Regions from separate parts of the Neisseria sp. P0008.S010 genome, predicted to be linked through region 1. Evidence: predicted binding sites of a transcription regulator. Region 1 holds the regulator's gene; the other holds the start of a gene.
What was found. Region 1 encodes FNR, which switches genes on or off when oxygen is low (the NO sensors DNR and NnrR bind a similar motif). Its sites were predicted from a motif close to TTGATNNNNATCAA; they were not measured.

Region 2: ubiU (ubiquinone anaerobic biosynthesis protein UbiU) is a predicted target of FNR. The motif match lies at 1,430-1,443, and genes of this name have one in related genera.

Annotation. Positions count from the first base shown of each region.
Region 1 is NZ_JBQCVA010000044.1:4,473-7,894, forward strand. It holds gene ACTHSL_RS10060 (LysR substrate-binding domain-containing protein) at 62-1,012, shown strand; gene fnr (fumarate/nitrate reduction transcriptional regulator Fnr) at 1,057-1,791, opposite strand; gene hemN (oxygen-independent coproporphyrinogen III oxidase) at 1,926-3,332, shown strand.
Region 2 is NZ_JBQCVA010000013.1:12,453-15,874, forward strand. It holds gene ACTHSL_RS05095 (ABC transporter permease) at 1-1,283, shown strand, start outside; gene ubiU (ubiquinone anaerobic biosynthesis protein UbiU) at 1,549-2,556, shown strand; gene ACTHSL_RS05105 (GyrI-like domain-containing protein) at 2,586-3,203, shown strand.

The sequences.
Region 1 (3,422 bases):
TATGTTACATTCACGCTCTCAAAGCAGCCCTACCCTTTCATCCGAATCATTCTTCAACATTATGAAATTACAACAATTACGTTACGCACTTGAAGTTTACCGGCATAATCTGAACGTTTCCGAAGCTGCCGAGGCCCTGTTTACTTCTCAGCCCGGCGTATCAAAACAAATACGGCTACTGGAAGAAGAACTGGGCATTCAGATTTTTATCCGTAGCGGCAAACGGATTATATCCGTGTCACAACCAGGCAAGGCTGTGCTACAAACGGCAGAGCGCATCCTCCACGACATCCAAAACATCAAAAACATCGGTTATGAGTTTACCAAACAAGATAACGGCGTTTTAACCATAGCTACCACGCATACTTTGGCTCGCTACATATTGCCGCCCATCATTGCGGAATTTATCGGCATGTATCCCAAAGTCAGCCTGAATATCAAGCAAGGGACGCCTTCCGATATACAGCAAATGGTTTCTGAAGGGAAAGTCGATTTCGCCATCACGCCGGAGCTGCCCGAAACAATTGAAGAATTACGCAATATTCCGTGTTTCCGCTGGCATTACGGGCTTATTGTTCCGAACGACCACCCCCTTCTTGACCACAAAGGCGCACTCACCCTCCCCCTGATTACCCAATATCCTTTAATCACCTATGAATTTGCCTTCAACCAAGGAACCAATATTGTCCGTGCATTCCATAAGGCCGACATACCGCCGCCGAATGCCGCTCTTTCGGTTGCAGACAATGACGTGCTTAAAACTTATGTCAAACTCGGTCTCGGCATTGGGATTATGGCCAAAGCGGCCTACGAACCGAAAACCGATTCGGATTTGACCTTAATTGACATCTCGCAGCTGATTGAACCCTGCTATTCCGGCCTGTTATTCCGACCGGACAGCTATTTGCGCGGATATATCTATGACTTTATCGGCTTATTCAATCCAAGCCTGACGAAAGAAAGATTGGACCAACTGTTGTACGCGCCGGTTATCGAAGATTTTTCCATTTAAAACGACAAACAAAAAACACAGAACCCAAAAGTTCTGTGCTTTTTTCAGACGGCGTGAGAGCCGCCCGACACCATCTGATTTAACATTTCCGGCTTCAGCAGCCTGATGTGCTTATGCTCAACCACAATCAACCCTTCCTGATGAAATCTCGATAACGTCCTACTGACCGTTTCCAGCTTCAAACCCAAATAGCTGCCGATTTCCTCGCGGGACATCCTTAAAATAAAATCATTGGCGGCAAACCCCCGATGATGCAGACGCTGCGACAAATTCAGCAAAAACGCCGCAATCCGCTCTTCCGCCCGCATATTGCCCAGCAACAGCATCACGCCCTGATCACGAACAATCTCCCTGCTCATCAAGCGGAAAAAATGCGTTTGAATGCTCGGGATTTCCTTACTCAATGCCTCCATATGCCCGAAAGGCAACTCGCACACCTCGCTGTCTTCCAGAGCCACTGCATCGCAGCTATGGGAATGCGTACAAATGCCGTCCATCCCAATCAATTCGCCCGACATAAAAAAACCGGTAACCTGATCCCGACCGTCTTGGGAGGCAACCGTTGTTTTAAAAAAGCCGGTACGTATCGCATACAGCGAATGGAAGGATTCACCCGAACGGAATAAAAACTCCCCTTTTTTCAACCTGTGGCTCTGTTTGATGACCGTATCCAACTGCTCAAACTCATCCGGCCGCAAACCGACAGGCAGGCACAACTCGCGCAGCGAACACGTCGAACAGAGTGTTTTCATCGGTTGTAACAAAGTGTGTGCACCCATGTAATATATCCTTATTGTTGTATGCCAGACAAACTGTATACAATTCGGTCTTGACTCACATCAAGGCGTATCCGCCAGCTTTATGCGATTCTAACAAACAACTACAAACTTGACCAATATCAAACCTTACCCTCATGAAAATTATCCGAATTTCTAACGACGAACAACCCGAATTCGACCGGGAACTCATCGCCTCGCTGCCCGCCAGCGGTCCGCGTTACACTTCCTACCCGACGGCAGACCGCTTCCATAAAGATTTTAACGAGCAAGAATACATCCGAACATTGGAACTGCGGCAGGCAGGCGCGTTGAACAAACCCCTGTCGCTCTACATCCACATCCCCTTTTGCGACACCATCTGCTACTACTGCGGCTGCAACAAAATCATCACAAAAGACAAAACCCGCGCCGACGAATACCTGAACTACCTCGAACGCGAAATGGACTTGCTCGCCCCGCACCTGAACGGCAAACAGCCTTTGGCGCAACTCCACTTCGGCGGCGGCACGCCCACCTTTCTTTCAGACGGCCAACTCGACCGCGTATTCGCCATGATACACCGCCATTTCAATCTGCTTCCCGACGGCGAATACTCCATCGAAATCGACCCGCGCAAAGTCAGCCGCGAAACCGTCCTACATCTTGGCAGGCTGGGCTTCAACCGCATGAGCGTCGGCATACAGGATTTCGACCCCAAAGTGCAGCAGGCCGTAAACCGCATCCAAACCGTCGAAGAAACACGCACCGTCATTGATGCCGCCCGCGAAGCCGGTTTCAAATCCGTCAGCGTAGATTTGATTTACGGCCTGCCGCACCAATCGCTAGAAAGCATCAAACCCACCATAGACACCGTATTGGGCCTGGCCCCCGACCGTCTCGCGCTCTACCACTACGCCCACCTGCCGCACATATTCAAACCCCAACGCCGCATCGACACCGATGCCGTTCCCAGCAGCGAAGAAAAACTCGACATCCTGCAATACGCCGTGCAACGCCTGACCGAAGCAGGCTACGTCTTCATCGGCATGGACCATTTCGCCAAACCCGACGACGAACTTTCGGTTGCCCTGCGCGAAGGCTTTTTACAGCGCAACTTCCAAGGCTATTCCACCTATGCCGACTGCGACCTCATCGCCATCGGCGTATCCGCCATCGGCAAAATCGGCAGCACCTACGAACAAAACGAACGCAACATCACCGACTACTACGCCGCCATCGACCAAGGCCGCCTGCCGATTATGCGCGGCTACCGACTGAACAAAGACGACATCCTACGCCGCAACATCATTCAGGACTTGATGTGCCGTTTCGCCCTCGACTTCCACGTTTACCAAGACATCTTCGGCATACCTTTCGAACAATATTTCGCCACCGAATTGGAAGACCTGGAACAAATGGCGCAACTGGGGCTGGTCAAACTGCACAGGCACAGCCTGCAGGTAACGCCCAAAGGCCGCTTCCTCATCCGCAACATCGCCATGGTATTCGACTACCACCTGCGCCACCGCGAAACCACCGCCCAATACTCGCAAACCGTATAAACCCGCCCGGCAACGCCAAACTTTCAGACGGCCTATATTGGCAGGCCGTCTGAAAACATCATCTCCTACGGATTCAAAACATTACAACCC
Region 2 (3,422 bases), on a different contig from region 1:
GGCGCGGCTGGGTGCTGCGGCTGTTGATGCTGCCGTTCGTGATGCCGACCTTGGTGGCGGGCATGGGCGTTTTGGCCTTGTTCGGCGCGCGCGGCCTGCTGCTGTCGGGCTGGCAGGACACGCCTTACCTGCTGTTGTACGGCAATGTGTTTTTCAACCTGCCCGTGCTGGTACGCGCGGCCTATCAGGGTTTGCGTTCCGTCCCCGCCGCCCGGCTTTTGGCGGCGCAGACGCTGGGTGCGGGCGCATGGCGGCGGTTTTGGCTGGTGGAAATGCCGGTGCTGCTGCCGTGGCTGGCCGGCGGGGTGTGCCTGGTGTTTTTGTACTGCTTTTCCGGCTTCGGGCTGGCCTTGCTGTTGGGCGGAACGGAATACGGCACGGTGGAAGTGGAGATTTACCAACTGGTTACGATGGAGTTGGACATCGCGCGCGCGGGTGTGCTGGTGTGGCTGGTATTGGGGATAACCGCGCTGGCGGGCGCGGCCTATGCTTGGTTGAGCCGCGGCACTGCAGGCGGCGGACGCATTGCGCCGTTGCCGCCCGCCAAAGCCGACAGCGCGGGCAAACGGCTGCTGTTGGCCTTTGCGCTCGCCGTCCTGCTGTTGTTTTGCGCCCTGCCTTTGGCGGCGGTGTTGGTGCAGGCGGCACAGGCCGGCGGGTCGTGGCAGGTGTTGTGGGAGGAAGAAACGCGGTTGGCGGCGTGGAACACCCTGCGGTTTACCGCAATGGCGGTGGCGGCCGCATTGGCATTGGGCATCAGTCATGCGGCACTGGCGCGCCGGCTGCCGTGGATACGCGGCATCACGTTTCTGCCGTTTATGGTGTCGCCCGTTTGCGTGGCCTTCGGCATCCTGCTGCTTTACCCCGAATGGACGGCTTCGCTGCCGCTTTTGACCGCGACATACGCGCTGTTGGCCTATCCGTTCGTAACCAAAGACCTGCTGGCCGCAAGGGACGCGCTGCCGCCGCAATATGCCGCCGCCGCCCGCAGCATGGGCGCAAACCGTTTTCAGACGGCCTGTTACGTTACCGCCCCGCTGCTGCTGCCCGCCATGCGGCGCGGCCTGACGCTGGCCGCCGCCACCTGCATCGGCGAATTTGCCGCCACCCTGTTTCTATCGCGCCCCGAATGGCTCACGCTCACCACCCTGATTTATCAATATCTCGGCACCGCCGGTGCGGAAAACCACGACCGCGCGATGGTGCTGACCGCCGTCCTGATGATGCTCGCTGCCGCCGTTTTCGTGCTGCTTGATGCGGCGGAACGCGAAAAGGCCGTCTGAAAACGCAAAATCCCTGTACAACCCATCGCCTGTCGGTAAGCATCCCGTAAATTTTCAGACGGCCTCAAAATGCGGTATCGGCTTTCCAATCGGCCGTTTTCATCTTTGACGGCTTTATCATAGAATTTAACAAACATATTGATTGTTTGATTTAAATCAGCATATCTAGTATTTCAACCCCTTAAAATCGGCAAAATTTTACTAAATATAGATTTTGCCGTTGGATTCAGTTCGCACAGCGGCGAAAACGCAAAGGAACCGCCGCATGAAAAGCATCCCCGAACTCGTCTGCCCCGCCGGCAACCTGCCCGCCCTGAAAACCGCCGTGGACAACGGCGCGGACACGGTTTACATGGGGCTGAAAGACGCGACCAACGCGCGCAATTTCCCCGGCCTGAATTTCGACCAAAAATCCATCATCGAAGGCATACGCTACGCCCACGACCGCGGGCGGCAGGTGCTGATGGCCATCAACACCTACGCGCAGGCAGGGCAGGTGGAACGCTGGCGGCGCGCGGTGGACACGGCAGCCGATTTGGGCGCGGACGCGGTGATTGTGGCCGACCCCGCCGTGATGGCCTACGCCTGCGACAAACACCCCAACCTGCGGCTGCACATGTCGGTGCAGGGTTCGGCCACCAATTACGAAGCCATCAATTTAATGAAGGACTTGTTCGGCATCCGCCGCGCCGTGCTGCCGCGTGTGCTGACGATAGACCAAGTGCAGCATGTGATTGAAAACACGGATGTGGAGATTGAAGTGTTCGGCTTCGGCAGCCTGTGCGTGATGGTGGAAGGCCGCTGCATCCTGTCGAGCTATGCCACGGGCGAATCACCGAATATGCAGGGCGTGTGCTCGCCCGCCAAGGCAGTGCGTTGGGAACAGCTGCCCGACAAAATGAACGTGCGGCTCAATCAGGTGATGATCGACCAGTTCAACAAAGACGAACCGGCAGGCTACCCCACGCTGTGCAAAGGCCGTTTTGAAGTGAACGACGAAACGTATTACGCGCTGGAAGAGCCGACCAGCCTGAACGTGCTGGAAGTGCTGCCGCAGCTCATCAAAATCGGCGTGGCGGCGGTGAAGGTGGAAGGCCGCCAGCGCAGCCCGATGTACACCGCGCAGGTTACGCGCACGCTGCGGCAGGCTTTGGACGCAGCGGCGGCAGACCCCGCGCACTACCGCGTAACCCCCGCATGGGACGCGGCTTTGGGCAAGGTGTCCGAAGGCAGCCAGAGCACGCTGGGTGCATATAACCGGCCTTGGAAGTAGGTTTCAGGTAGCCTCAAGGCAAAAGGGAAATGCTTATGAAACAAGAATGGAAGAAGGTTCATAAAGACTTATACGGCATTAAGGCGCAGCCTGTGCTGCTGGATGTGCCTGAACAATCGTTCATCATGCTAGACGGCGAAGGCAATCCCAACGCCGCCGATTTTTCCGAACGCGTGGGCGCGCTGTACAGCCTCGCCTATGCCGTGAAGATGAACTACAAAAAATCCGCAGCCGGGCAGGCCGTTGATGATTTTGCCGTGTACCCGCTGGAAGGCGTTTGGCGGCAAAAAACGGCGGGCGCGGACAAGTTGGATAAAGACAATCTGGCCTACACCATCATGATTGCCCAGCCCGATTTCATCACGCCTGAAATGTGGCAGGACGCGCTGACCAAAACGCGCATTAAGAAACCCAATCCGCTGTATGAAGAAGTACGCTTCGAGCGCATGGCCGGCGGCAAAAGCGTGAGCATCCTGCATGTTGGCAGGTTTGATGACGAACCCGCTTCGTTTGCCAAAATGGATAACTTCTGCCAAGAACACGGCCTGCGGCGCAGTGGCAACACGCACCGAGAAATTTATCTGAACAACGCCAACCGAACCGCGCCGGAAAAACTCAAAACCATTCTGCGCTATGAGGTGGAATAATTTCAGGTAGCCTTAAGGCTGTCTGAAAGGCTACCTGAAAGCGCAGCTTCAACGAAGTTAAAACGAAACGGCTATGCCCGATGTTCCGACAAACACAGTTTGTCAGGCATAAATCCCCGACCTGCTGCCTGTTCGAATTGCATGAAGAACACACTTTCAGGTAGCCTTAAACAACTGTTACCCGTATTAGCGGGATGTGCGGAATACACATAGTTTCAA